Rubrivivax gelatinosus IL144: one gene and its partner. The protein of the gene in region 1 interacts with the protein of each later gene in a pairwise test. Links are inferred from orthologs where the notes say so. Each region holds a gene or a part of one and is shown in the gene's direction. Other genes may lie near its edges.

Region 1 (6,931 bases):
TTCAGCACGTCCAGATCCAGCGCCGCCCGGTTGATGATGGAACCTGCCGCGCGGGCCGCCTTCACGGCGATGTTGAGCATGGGATGGATCGCGGTCGACATGGGCAGGGCCTGTTCGTAGGGGAGTGGGGGCGGGGCGGGATGAAAGAGCGGTGCGCGCCCGGGGCGGCGACAATGCGCGCCCCGCAGCGTGTGCAACCCGGCATTTTAACGGCGATGACCGACCCGACCCGATTCGTTCTCGTGGAAACCAGCCATGCCGGCAACGTCGGCGCCGCTGCGCGTGCGATGAAGGTGATGGGCTTCACGGATCTTGTGCTGGTTCGCCCGCGCTGGGCCGACGTGCTGCAGCGCGAGGAGACGCTGGCGATGGCCAGCGGCGCCACCGACGTGCTCGCCGGCGCGCGTGTCGTCGCCACGCTGGCGGAGGCGCTGGACGGCGTGACGCACGCCTGCGCGACGGCGATGACGCCGCGCGACTTCGGCCCGCCGACGGCGGCCCCACGCCCGCACTTCGCCGAGCTGGCCGCACGCGGCGACGACCGCGTGGCCTTCGTCTTCGGCCCCGAGCGCACGGGGCTCGCCAACGACGACGTCTACCGCTGCCACGTCTGCCTCTCGATCCCGACGCACCCCGACTACGGCTCGCTGAACCTGGCCCAGGCGGTGCAGATCCTGGCCTACGACTGGCGCCAGGCGCAGGGCGGTTTCCCGGTCGTCGCACGCACCGCCGACCCGCGCCTGGCCGATGCCGCGGCGGTGCAGGGCGTGCTCGAGCACTGGCAGCGCACGCTGGTCGAGATCGGTTTCCTCGACCCCGAGGCACCGAAGAAGCTGATGCCGCGGCTCAACCAGCTGGCCAACCGTATGCGTTTGACGCATGAAGAAGTGCAGATCCTGCGAGGAATCGCACGTGCGGCTACACTGAAACGCGACTGATTCCCCCCGGAGCCCACCCTCATGTTCGCCCGTCTGCGAGAGGACATCGCCTGCATCCGCGAGCGCGATCCCGCCGCCCGTTCGACGTGGGAGGTGCTGACCTGTTATCCGGGCCTGCATGCGCTGGTGATGCACCGGCGCGCGCACTGGTGCTGGCTGCATGGTTTCCGCTGGCTGGCGCGTTTCATCTCGCACGTCTCGCGCTGGGCCACCGGCATCGAGATCCACCCCGGCGCGACGATCGGCCGCCGCGTCTTCATCGACCACGGCATGGGCCTGGTGATCGGCGAAACGGCCGAGGTCGGCGACGAGTGCACGCTCTACCACGGCGTGACGCTGGGCGGCACCTCGCTGGAGCGTGGCGCCAAGCGCCACCCGACGCTGGGCCGCGGCGTCATCGTCGCCGCCGGTGCCAAGGTGCTGGGCGGCTTCACCGTCGGCGACGGCGCGCGTGTCGGCTCCAACGCCGTGCTGCTGCAGCCGGTGCCGCCGGGCGCCACCGCGGTCGGCATCCCGGCGCGCATCGTAGTCAAGCACGCCGACGCCGAGCGCGAGGAACGTGCCGCGCGCCTGGGCTTCTCGGCCTACGGCGTCACGCAGGGCGACGACCCGGTGTCGCTGGCGATGAAGGGCCTGATCGACAGCGCCTCGGGCCACGAGCACCAGATCGCGCTGCTGTGGCAGGCGATCGAGAAGCTGGCCGCCCGTTCGCGCGAACTGCCGGCCGCCGACTGCGTGCCGCAGGACGCGCACACGACCGAGCGTTTCGACGCCGACCGCCTGAACCGCCTCGTGAAGTGATTCAGGCCGAGGCCGGCCGCTGTGCGGACTTCGGTCTGAACGCGGCGCAGCGCGCCGGGTCGGTCTCCAGGTACGGCCCGCCGATCAGGTCGATGCAGTAGGGCACCGCGGAGAAGATGCCGCGCACCGGCGGTGTCGCCTGCGGCAGGCCTTCCAGCGTCTCGGCGATGGCCTTGGGCTGGCCGGGCAGGTTGAGGATCAGCGCCTGGCCACGCACCACCGCCGTCTGGCGCGACAGGATCGCCGTCGGCACGAAGGCCAGGCTGATCTGGCGCATCTGCTCGCCGAAGCCCGGCAGCTCGCGTTCGGCGACGTCGCGTGTCGCCTCGGGCGTCACGTCGCGCGGCGCCGGGCCGGTGCCGCCGGTGGTCAGCACCAAGGCGCAGCCGCGCTCGTCGACCAGTTCACGCAGCGTCGCGGCGATCAGCGGCCGTTCGTCGGGGATCAGCCGTTCCTCCCATTCGACCGGGTTGCGCAGCGCCGCCGACAGCCAGGCGCGCAGCGCCGGCAGGCCCTTGTCCTCGTAGACGCCGGACGAAGCCCGGTCGCTGATCGAGACCAGGCCGATGCGCACGGGGTCGAGCGCGCTCACACCGCGTCCCCGATGAAGGGCTTGAGGAACTGGAACAGCTCGCGGAAGTTCTTCGTCTGGCGCTGCTCGACGCTGGCGGCGGCGTCGCGGCGCGCGGCGCGCACCAGGCTGCGCAGGCGCTGCACGTCGGTCTCGGGATGGGCCTGCACCCAGCGCTCGACGGCGCTGTCGTCGGCGATCAGCTCGCTGCGCCAGCGTTCGACCTCGTGCAGCTTCAGCGTCTCGCGCGCCGAGCCCAGCGCGGCGGCGGCGACGGCCTCGCGCAGCACGGCTTCGTCGGCCGAGCGCATCAGCTTGCCGACGTACTGCATCTGGCGGCGCCGGCCTTCGTGCGAGCGCGTGCGGCGGTATTCCTCGATCGCGTCGCGCAAGGCCTCGGGCATCTCGGTGGCGGCCAGGCGCTCGTCGGACAGCGCCGCGAGTTCGACGCCCAGCGCCTGCAGGTCGTGCGACTTCTGCTTGAGCTGGGTCTTGCTGGGGCGATCGTCGTCGTCGGCGTCGTTGCCGCCGCCGTAGGGGAGTTCGAGGCCGCGGTGCGGGGCTGCGCGTCGGGTCATCGCGGTCAGGGTCTTGGAAGCGGGCCGGTATCATAGTCGGGCGCCCCTTTCTCGCACTTCCGAGCCGGTTCCGGCCCGTTCCTCCCCACGATGACGACCTCCAGCGCCCCCGGCTTCGCCTACCGCCGCGAACAGTTCCAGCAGATCGTCGACGACGTTCTCTCCCGGGCGAAGAAGCTCGGCGCCAGCGACGCCGGCGTCGAGGTCTCCGAAGGCGTCGGCCTGTCGGTCTCGGTGCGCAAGGGCGAGCTCGAGAACGTCGAGCGCAACCAGGACAAGTCGCTGGGTGTCAGCATCTACCTCGGCCACCGCCGCGGCAACGCCAGCACCTCGGACTTCTCGCCCGCGGCGATCCAACGCACCGTGCAGGCGGCCTACGACATCGCGCGCTTCACCGCCGAAGACCCGGTGGCCGGTCTGCCCGACGAGCAGGACCTGGCCACGGCCGAAGAGGCCGCGCGCGACCTGGACCTGTTCCATCCCTGGGCGATCGACGCCGCCGGCGCCGCCGAGCTGGCGCGGCGCTGCGAGGCTGCGGCCTTCGCCGTCGACCGCCGCATCACCAATTCCGAAGGCGCCGGCGTCTCGGCGCAGCAGTCGCACTTCTGGGCCGGCAACACGCGCGGCTTCCGCGGCGGCTACGCCAGCTCGCGCCACTACCTGTCGGTGGCGCCGATCGCCTCGCTGCCCGGCCGCCGCCACGACATGCAGCGCGACGCCTGGTACAGCTCGATGCGCGACGCCAGCGAGCTGGCCTCGCCCGAGGCCGTCGGCCGCTACGCCGCCGAACGCGCGCTGTCGCGGCTCAAGTCGCGCCGCGTCGCCACCGCCGAGGTGCCGGTGCTGTTCGAGTCGACCGTCGCGGCCGGGCTGCTGGGCGCCTACGTGCAGGCGACCTCGGGCGGCGCGCTGTACCGCAAGGCCAGCTTCCTGCACGGCTGCCTGGGCGAGAAGGTGCTGCCGGCGCACGTCGACATCGTCGAGGACCCGCACGCCGCCAAAGGCAAGGGCAGCGCGCCCTTCGACGACGAAGGCGTGCGCACCTCGGGCCGCCGCGTCGTCGACGCCGGCGTCGTGCAGGGCTACTTCCTGTCGAGCTACTCGGCACGCAAGCTGGGCCTGCGCACCACCGGTAACGCCGGCGGCTCGCACAACCTGGCGATGACCAGCCGGCTGACGCAGCCGGGCGACGACCTCGACGCGATGCTGCGCCGCCTGGGCCGCGGCCTCTTCGTCACCGAGCTGATGGGCCAGGGCCTGAACTACGTCACCGGCGACTACTCGCGTGGTGCCGCCGGCTACTGGGTCGAGGACGGCCGCATCGCCTTCCCGGTGCACGAGGTGACGATCGCCGGCAACCTGCGCGAGATGCTGGCCGGCATCGCCGCGATCGGCTCGGACGTCTACGTGCAGGGCAGCAAGGCCGTCGGCTCGGTGCTGATCGAGCGCATGAAGCTGGCGGGCGCCTGACGTTGTTGCGGCGCGCCAGCGCCGCCCCCCTGAACGGGAAAACCCCCCGGAGGCCCTGGGGGGCGCTGCCTAGAATCCTGCGCACCCGAACCCTTCAGCGTTCTCGGGATCAGGAGACAGCTTCATGGAACGTCGTTCCTTCGTCCGAGGCGCCGGCCTGGCCGGCGTGCTCGCCGCCGGCAGCGCGCCGGCCATCGTGCATGCGCAGGCCAACATCCGCTGGCGCCTGGCGTCGAGCTTTCCGAAGTCGCTCGACACCATCTTCGGTGCGGCCGAACTGTTCGCCAAGCGTGTCGGCGAGATGTCGGGCGGCAAGTTCCAGATCTCGGTGCACGCCGGCGGCGAGCTGATGCCGCCGTTCGGCGTCGTCGACGGCGTGCAGAACGGCACCGTCGAGATGGCGCACACGGCGCCGTACTACTTCGTCGGCAAGGACATCACCTTCGCGCTGGGCACGGCGATCCCCTTCGGCCTGAACTCGCGCCAGATGACGGCCTGGATGTACGAAGGCAACGGCCTGACGCTGATGCGCGAGTTCTACGCCGCGTACAACATCGTCAACTTCCCCGGCGGCAACACCGGCGCGCAGATGGGCGGCTGGTTCCGCAAGCCGATCACCAAGCTGGCCGACATGAAGGGCCTGCGCTTTCGAACCGTCGGCGTCACCGGCCAGGTGATGGAGCGCCTGGGTGTGGTCGTGCAGGCGCTGCCCGGCGCCGAGATCTACCAGGCGCTGGAAAAGGGCACGATCGACGCCGCCGAGTGGGTCGGCCCCTACGACGACCTGAAGCTGGGCTTCAACAAGGTGGCGCCGCACTACGCCTACCCGGCCTGGTGGGAAGGCGGCCCGCAGCTGGACTTCTTCATCAACAGCAAGGCCTTCGCCGGCCTGTCGGCCGAGTACAAGGCGATGGTGCAGGCGGCGGCCTCCGAGGCCCACGTCGACATGCAGGCCAAGTACGACGCGCGCAACCCGAACGCGCTGCGCCAGCTGGTGGCCGGCGGCACCAAGCTGTTCCGCTTCCCGAAGGACGCGATGGACGAGGCCTTCAAGCAGGCGATGGGCCTGTACGCCGAGCTGTCGACCAAGAACCCGGCGTGGAAGAAGGTCTACACCGACTACTCCAAGTTCCGCAGCGAGCAGAACCTGTGGTGGCGTTTCGCCGAAGCCGGCTTCGACAGCTACATGCAGGCGCAGAAGATCTGAGGCCGCGCGGCCGCACCCAAGCGGCCCGCAGCGCAACGAGAAAGGCCCGCCGTGGCGACACGGCGGGCCTTTTGCTTGGGCGGCCCGGTGACCTACTTGCCGGGCGCGCTGGCCGGCGTGCCGAACAGATCGTCCAGGTTCTCGGTGCTGTCGTCGCGGTTCTCCGCCGGCGGCTGGGCCTCGATGACGATGTTGCTGGTGTCCAGCGCGGCCTTCTTGTCCAGCCCGCCCGAGACCAGGTTCGGGAAGGCGATGACCAGCGCGACCATGATGATCTGGATGATCACGAACGGGATCGCGCCGCGGTAGATCTGCCCGGTCGTCACTCGCCCGATGCGCCGCCCGGTCGGGCGATCGACGTAGTCCTCGGCCGGCGCCACGCTGCGCAGGTAGAACAGCGCGAAGCCGAACGGCGGGTGCATGAACGAGGTCTGCATGTTGATCGCCAGCAGCACGCCCAGCCAGACGAGGTCGATGCCCAGCTTGTCGGCCACCGGCGCCAGCAGCGGCACGACGATGAACGCGAGCTCGAAGTAGTCGAGGAAGAACGCGAGCACGAAGATCAGCACGTTCACCGCGATCAGGAAGCCGACCTGGCCGCCGGGCAGGCCGGTCAGCAGGTGCTCCACCCACTTCGGCCCTTCGACGCCCTGGAAGGTCAGGCTGAAGACCGTCGAGCCGATCAGGATGAACATCACGAAGCACGACAGCTTCATCGTCGTGTCCATCGCCTGGCGCAGCAGTGGCAGCGACAGGCGCCGGCGCCCGACGGCCATCGCCAGCGCGCCGACGGCGCCCATCGCGCCGCCTTCGGTCGGCGTCGCGATGCCCAGGAAGATCGTGCCCAGCACCAGGAAGATCAGCGCCAGCGGCGGGATCAGCACGAAGGTCACGCGCTCGGCCATGCGCGACAGCAGCCGTGCCCGCGCGACGTGGTTGAGCACCGAGAGCGCGAAGGCGATGCCGACGCCCACCGACATCGACAGCACGATCAGCTCGTCGGTCGGCATCTCGTCGGGCCGGGTCTTGGCGAAGGCGATCGCGGCGGCCAGCGAGACCAGCGTCAGCACGCCCAGCGAGCGCAGCCCGGAGCTGCCGTCGTCCTCGCGGATCGTGCGCGCCTCGGCCGGCAGCGCCGGCACCCAGGCCGGGCGCAGGAAGGCCACGCCGATGACGTAGAGCACGTACAGCCCGGTGAGCACGAAGCCGGGGATGAACGCGCCCTTGTACATGTCGCCGACGCTGCGGCCGAGCTGGTCGGCCATGATGATCAGCACCAGCGACGGCGGAATGATCTGTGCCAGCGTGCCCGAGGCGGCGATGACGCCGCTGGCCACGCGCCGGTCGTAGCCGTAGCGCAGCATGA
Region 2 (6,977 bases), 530 kb from region 1 along the record:
ATCGTGCGCGTGGCGAAGGCGAGCGGGCGGTCGGCGTCGGGGGCGGTGGTGTGGCTCATGCGGCGGCGGTGGACGCCAGCAGCTGCCGGCGCAGGTGGTTGAGCAGGTCGAAACGCGTGACCAGGCCGTGGAAGCCGGCTTCGTCGGCGACGATGGCCACGAGGCCGCGGTCGAGCACGGCGCGCAGCTCGGCGATCGAGGCGCTTGCGGGCAGCGTCTGCGGCGCGGCGGTCATCGCATCGCGCACCGGGCGCTGCAGCGCCTGCGGCCCGGTCTGGGCGGCCACGAGCAGGTCCGATTCGTCGAGCACGCCGACCAGCCGCCCCTCGGCCAGCACCGGCAGCTGCGAGACCTCGGCCAGGCGCATGCGCTGGAAGGCGACGAGCAGCGTGTCCTCGGGCGCGACGGCGACGACGCCGCCGTCTTCGTAGCGGCGCGAGATCAGGTCGCGCAGGTCGCCGAAACGCGGCCGCGCGAGCAGGCCCTGGTCGATCAGCCACTGGTCGTTGTAGACCTTGGACAGATAACGCGTGCCGGTGTCGCAGACCAGCGTCAGCACGCGTTTGGGCGTCGTCTGCTCGCGGCAGTAACGCAGCGCCGCGGCCAGCAGCGTGCCGGTGGACGAACCGCCGGGGATGCCTTCGCGCGCCAGCAGCTCGCGTGCGGCGCCGAAGCTCTCGGCGTCGGGGATCGAATAGGCGCTCTTCACCGAGCCGAAGTCGGCGATCGCCGGCACGAAGTCTTCGCCGATGCCTTCGACGGCCCAGGAGCCGGCCTGGCCGACGTGGCCGGTCTTCACGTAGTCGGCGAGGATCGAGCCCACCGGGTCGGCGAGCACGAACTCGAGCTCGGGCTGCACCTTGCGGAAGTAGCGCGACAGCCCGGTCAGCGTGCCCGAGGAGCCGACGCCGACGACGATGGCGTCCAGGTCGTGCCCGGTCTGGGCCCAGATCTCCGGGCCGGTGGCGGTTTCGTGGGCCAGCGGATTGGCCGGGTTGTTGAACTGGTCGGCGAAGAACGAGCCTGGGATGCCGGCGGCGATGCGTGCCGCCAGGTCCTGGTAGTACTCGGGGTGGCCCTTGCCGACGTCCGAGCGCGTGACGTGCACCGTCGCGCCCAGCGCCTTCAGGTGCAGCACCTTCTCGGTGGCCATCTTGTCGGGCACGACGAGCACCACCTTGTAGCCCTTGGCGCGTGCCACCAGCGCCAGGCCCAGGCCGGTGTTGCCGGCGGTGGCCTCGACGACGGTGCCGCCGGGCTGCAGCCGGCCGTCGCGTTCGGCGGCTTCGATCATCGCGACGCCGATGCGGTCCTTGATCGAGCCGCCGGGGTTCTGCGACTCGAGCTTCAGGAACAGCGTGCAGCAGCCGGTGTCCAGGCGCGTGACGCGCACCAGCGGGGTGTTGCCGATCAGGTCGAGCACCGCGGGGCGCGAGGCGCTCTCGCGCGCGGCGCGGGGGAGTTCGGGGGAACGGGACATCGGGCGTGCCGGAGCGGCCAAAAGCTGAGCAGTCTGGCCGGCAAGCCGCGTGCCGCCAAACGCGTTCGGCGCATGAGCTAAGCCGCTGCCCGCAGATGGCGCGCTTGCTCGTTCGGCGCATATCGAGCGGCGTATCCATTCGTTGGGCGCTGGCTCGGGGCTGCCTACGCTGGCATCCGCCGTCTATCGCCGTCATCGCCCCGGGCGGGGCCGCGGCCGGCGGCCGAAGGAGAACCGATGAACGCCGTTGCCGAACTGCCTGCGTCCGTGGACGCCCACCCCGTGCTGCAGCGTGCGCGCCAGGACGCGCGCGCCGAAGGTCTGCCCTATGCCGGCGTCGTGCCGCCGCAGGACGCCTGGGCGCTGGTGCAGGCCGGTCTGGCGCAGCTGGTGGACGTGCGCACCGCCGAGGAACGCAAGTTCGTCGGCCAGGTGCCGGGCAGCCTGCACGTCGCCTGGGCCACCGGCACCGCGCTGACGCGCAACCCGCGTTTCGTGCGTGAACTCGAAGCCCGGATCGGCGGCAAGGACCCGGTGGCGCTGCTGCTGTGCCGCAGCGGCAAACGCTCGGCGGCGGCCGCCGAAGCTGCCGCGGCCGCCGGCTTCACGAACGTGTTCAACGTCGGTGAAGGCTTCGAAGGAGAACTCGACGCCGCGCAGCAGCGTGGCCACGTCAATGGCTGGCGCCGGCGCGCGCTGCCGTGGACGCAAGACTGACCGCGCCGCCGAACGAACGCATTCGACCGTCAGAGGAACTTCGCGATGACCCGCATCTACGACGACAACTCGCTGTCCATCGGCCGCACGCCGCTCGTGCGCCTGAACCGCATCACCGACGGCGCCGGCGCCACGGTGCTGGCCAAGATCGAGGGCCGCAACCCGGCGTATTCGGTCAAGTGCCGCATCGGCGCGGCGCTGATCTGGGACGCCGAGAAGCGTGGCCTGCTCGGCCCGGGCAAGGAACTGGTCGAGCCGACCAGCGGCAACACCGGCATCGCGCTGGCCTTCGTCGCCGCGGCGCGCGGCATCCCGCTGACGCTGACCATGCCCGAGACCATGAGCCTGGAGCGCCGCAAGCTGCTGCTGGCCTACGGCGCCAAGCTGGTGCTGACCGAAGGCGCCAAGGGCATGAAGGGCGCCGTCGCCAAGGCCGAGGAGATCGCCGCCAGCGACCCGAAGTACGTGCTGCTGCAGCAGTTCCGCAACCCGGCCAACCCGGCGATCCACGAAGCGACGACCGGCCCCGAGATCTGGGAGGACACCGAGGGCGCGGTCGACGTCGTTGTCTCGGGTGTCGGCACCGGCGGCACGATCACCGGTGTCTCGCGCTTCATCAAGAAGGCCAAGGGCAAGGCCATCACCTCGGTGGCCGTCGAGCCCGCGGCCAGCCCGGTGCTGAGCCAGGTGCGCGCCGGCGAGGAAGTGAAGCCCGGCCCGCACAAGATCCAGGGCATCGGCGCCGGCTTCGTGCCCGAGGTGCTGGACCTGTCGCTCGTCGACGTCGTCGAGCAGGTGACGAACGAGGAGGCGATCCACTTCGCGCGCCGGCTGACGCGCGAGGAGGGCATCATCTCGGGCATCTCCGGCGGCGCCGCCGCGGCGGTGGCGGTGCGTCTGGCGCAGCGCCCCGAGCACGCCGGCAAGACCATCGTCGTCGTGCTGCCCGACTCGGGCGAGCGCTACCTCAGCTCGGTGCTGTTCGAAGGCGTGTTCGACGCCAGCGGCCTGCCGCCGGCCGAAGCCAAGGCGGCCTGAGCATGGCCGCCCCGCACGACGACGCGGTCGCCGAACGGCCGGCCGCGGTGACGACGCACGCCCCGCCGACGCGCGCGGTGGCGGTCGAAGACGCTTCGCTGGACCTGGCCGGCATCGTCGCCGGGCTGCGCGCCGCACGCACGCGCTGGCGCAGCGCGCAGCAGCGGCCCGAGGAACACGGCCACCGCGAGCTGCCGTCGCGCGAGGCGCTGGCGGCGATCGTCGACGGCCTGCGCGGCGCGCTGTTCCCGCTGCGCCTGGGCCCGCAGGACCTGCGCCAGGAGAGCGAGGACTACTACGTCGGCCAGACGCTGGACCGCGTGCTGGGCTTGCTGCTGCAGCAGGCCCGGCTGGAACTGCGCTACCAGGCGCGCCTGGGCCGCGGCGACGAGGACGTCGACGCGCGTGCGCTGGCCATCGTGCGCGCCTTCGGCGCCGCGCTGCCGCGGCTGCGGGCGCTGCTGGACACCGACGTGCTCGCCGCCTTCCGCGGCGACCCGGCGGCGCGCAGCGTCGACGAGGTGCTGCTGTGCTATCCCGGCGTGCAGGCGATGATCCACCACCGCATCGCGCACGAGCTCTACGGCCACGGGCTGACGCTCCTGGCGCGGCTGGTGTCCGAACGCGCGCACGCCGAGACCGGCATCGACATCCATCCCGGCGCGACGATCGGCGAAGGTTTCTTCATCGACCACGGCACCGGCGTCGTCATCGGCGAGACGGCGCAGATCGGCCGCCAGGTGCGGCTTTACCAGGCGGTGACGCTGGGCGCCAAGCGCTTCGCCACCGAGGCCGACGGCAGCCTGCAGCGCGGCGGCGCACGCCACCCCATCGTCGAGGACGAGGTCGTCGTCTACGCCGGCGCGACCATCCTCGGCCGCATCACGGTCGGCCGCGGCTCGGTCATCGGCGGCAATGTCTGGATCACGCGCGACGTGCCGGCGGGCAGCCGGATCACGCAGGCGCTCACACGAGAGGCAGGAAACGATGACGGCATCGACGGCGCTGGCATTTGAGGCGCGGCACCTGCCGCACGAAGGCGTGGCCGAGCGTTTCGGCCGCACCGTGCGCCGGCTGCGCCAGGCGCGCGGCTGGTCGCAGGAGCTGCTGGCCGCACGCGCCGAGCTCAACCGCACCTACATGGGCGAGATCGAACGCGCCAGCGCGATGCCTTCGCTGCAGACCGCAGCCAAGCTGGCGCAGGCGCTGGAGGTGCCGCTGGCCGAGCTGATCCAGCGCTGCGAACCGCAGCTCGGCTGAGGCCCGCCGGCTCCCCCTCGATGGCGCACCCGGCTCCCGGGATCCGCACTACAGTGCGAGCAGGGGAGGCAGGATGGTCGCGTGGAGATCGTGGGCCGGCTGGGCCCTGTGCGCATGTCTGGCGCTGTGCACGGCCCACCGGCCGGTGCAGGCCGCGGCCGTCGGCGATCGTGTCGAGGCCGGCGACGTCGTCGCCGTCGGCCTGCTCGAACGTTTCCCGCCGTTCCACGAGTGGCGCGCCGATCAGGCGGCGCCCGCCGGCATGGACGTCGACCTTCTGGCCGAGATCTCGCGCCAGACCGGCCTGCGCTTTCGCTACGAACGTTTCGTCGAGTACCCGGCGCTGCTGAAGGCGCTCGCCGACGGCCGCATCCGGCTGGCGACGGCGATCGCGCAGACCCCCGACCGGGCGCTGACGCTGCGCTTCACCCGGCCCTATGCCTCGGTGCAGCAGGCTTTCGTCGGCCCGGCGGCCATCACCTCGGTGCCGGCCACGCCCGATCTGTCGGGGCGCCGCGTGGCGGTCACGCGCGGCTACGTCGCCGAGATCATCGCCGCCGAGCGTTTCCCGTCGGCCGCACGCCCGGCCTACGCCACCGTGCAGCAGGCGCTGGACGCGGTGCAGCGCGGCGACGCCGACTTCGTCTTCGAGGCCTTGCCGACGCTGCGGGCGCTGATCGCCGAGCGCCCCGACGCCGGCCTGGCGGTGCTGCGCAGCTACGGTTTCCCCGAAGGCCATCTGCGCCTGGCCGCCGACCTGCGCGACGCCGCGCTGGTGCGCCAGCTCGACGCGACGATCGCCGCGCTGGACCCGGCGTTCACCAAGGCGCTGCGCGAGAAGTGGCTGCCGCCCGCGCCGCTGGCGGCTGCCGCGGCCGCCCCGGCGCTGGACGTGGCGCCGCTGCGCGTGGGCTACCTGCCGGGCGACCTGCCGTTCACCGCCGAGGTGCGTCCCGGCGTCGCCGACGGCCTGGGCATCCGCATGATGACCGAGGTGGCGCGCCGCGCCGGCCTGTCGATCGCCTCGTTCTCGCCGATGGACCTGGCCAGCGGCCTGCAGGCGCTGGCCGACGGCCGGCTGGACGTGATGCTGGGCCTGACCGACATCGCCGAGCGCCGCGCGCGCATGACCTTCGTCGGCCCCTACCGCGCCAATCCGCTGGTGCTGATCAGCCGCCGCCAGTTCTCGGTCTGGGACCTGCAGCAGCTGTCGGGCCAGCGGCTGGCGATGATCCGCGGCTACTTCGGCACGCCCTACGTGCGCGCCGCCTATCCGAACGTCGACATCGTCGAATGCGCCGGCTTCGACGACTGCCTGGCGATGGTCGAACAAGGCCGCGCCGAGGCCTCGCTCTACGGCCTGCAGGGCGCCTACGCGCGCCTGGGGCCGCGTGCCGGCAGCACGCTGCACATCACCGGCACCGTGCCCGGCCTGTACGACGAGCACAACCTGGGCGTGTCGCTGGCGCGCGCGACGCTGGCGCCGCGGCTGCGCGACGCGCTCAACGCCGTGCTCGCCGAGGACATGCCGCGCATCGAGCGCGAGTGGGCCGAGGCCGAGCAGCAGGACCGCGTCGACTGGGCGCGCGTGCGTCTGTCGGCCTACGCCGCGGCCGCGGTGCTGGCCGCGATGGCGCTGGCCTGGTGGTGGCACAGCCGCGCGCTGCGGCGCGAGATCGAGCGCACCCGGCGCGCGCGCCAGGAAAGCGAGCAGTACCTCGCCTTCCTCGCGCACGAGGTGCGCAACTCGCTGCAATCGGTGAGCGGCGCCGTCGCACTGCTGCGCGGCTCCTCGCCGGGCCCGGCCGAGCAGCCGCTGCTGGACGTGCTGGGGCGCTCGTCGCGCGCCACGCTGGGCCTGCTGAACGCGCTGCTCGACCGCCACCGCCTGCACGAAGGGCAGCTGGCGCTGGAACTGCGGCCGGAGTCGCTGGAGCGCTGCCTGCGCGAGGCCGCCGAGGAGACGCGGCCGATGGCCCAGGCCAAGGGGCTGGCGCTGAGTTTCGAACGCCGCACGCCGCTGGACGGCTGGTGGCGGCTAGACGCGCTGCGCCTGCAGCAGGTGCTGCGCAACCTGCTGGTCAACGCGGTCAAGCACACCGACGCCGGCCAGGTGCGGCTGTCGGCGGGCCTCGAGCCCAGCGAGCGCGGCGAGCGCTGGCGCCGGCTGGTCGTCGCCATCGCCGACACCGGCGCCGGGCTGACGCCGGCTTCGCGCGAGCGTGTCTTCGAGCGTTTCCACACCGAAGGCGGCGACCGCCCGGGCAGCGGCCTGGGGCTGGCGCTCAGCCGCGACCTCGTGCGCGCCTTTGGCGGCACGATCGAGGTGCAGAGCCAGGCCGGCCAGGGCGCGACCTTCACGCTGGGCTTCGACATCGAGGCCGCCGACGCCCCGGCGCCGGCGCAGCCCGGGCAGGTCGACCGGGTGCTGGTCGTCGAGGACTCGCAGGTCTACGGCCTGCTGCTGCGCCAGGCGTTCGAG

Evidence for each region.
Region 2: the proteins of cysE (region 1) and cysK interact in binary tests that used the Escherichia coli proteins (3 or more experiments, as listed by UniProt). The link is inferred for Rubrivivax gelatinosus IL144 from one-to-one orthologs.

What each region holds. Positions count from the first base shown.
Region 1 is NC_017075.1:1,561,847-1,568,777, forward strand. Bases 86-2,849 are described here. They hold cysE (serine O-acetyltransferase), read left to right. Parts: upstream 86-959; coding sequence 960-1,739; downstream 1,740-2,849. Other genes in these bases: RGE_RS07450 (inositol monophosphatase family protein), read right to left, coding at 86-101; RGE_RS07455 (RNA methyltransferase), read left to right, coding at 216-938; mog (molybdopterin adenylyltransferase), read right to left, coding at 1,741-2,331; yjgA (ribosome biogenesis factor YjgA), read right to left, coding at 2,328-2,849. Also shown: more of RGE_RS07450, read right to left, coding at 1-85; more of yjgA, read right to left, coding at 2,850-2,888; metalloprotease PmbA, read left to right, coding at 2,979-4,358; RGE_RS07480 (TRAP transporter substrate-binding protein), read left to right, coding at 4,483-5,565; RGE_RS07485 (TRAP transporter large permease), read right to left, coding at 5,658-6,931.
Region 2 is NC_017075.1:2,087,231-2,094,207, forward strand. What follows is about bases 1,429-4,238. They hold cysK (cysteine synthase A), read left to right. Parts: upstream 1,429-2,242; coding sequence 2,243-3,235; downstream 3,236-4,238. Other genes in these bases: RGE_RS09790 (pyridoxal-phosphate dependent enzyme), read right to left, coding at 1,429-1,480; RGE_RS09795 (rhodanese-like domain-containing protein), read left to right, coding at 1,718-2,197; epsC (serine O-acetyltransferase EpsC), read left to right, coding at 3,238-4,238; RGE_RS09810 (helix-turn-helix domain-containing protein), read left to right, coding at 4,223-4,238. In the rest of the region: RGE_RS09785 (trans-sulfuration enzyme family protein), read right to left, coding at 1-59; more of RGE_RS09790, read right to left, coding at 56-1,428; more of epsC, read left to right, coding at 4,239-4,251; more of RGE_RS09810, read left to right, coding at 4,239-4,495; RGE_RS09815 (transporter substrate-binding domain-containing protein), read left to right, coding at 4,569-6,977.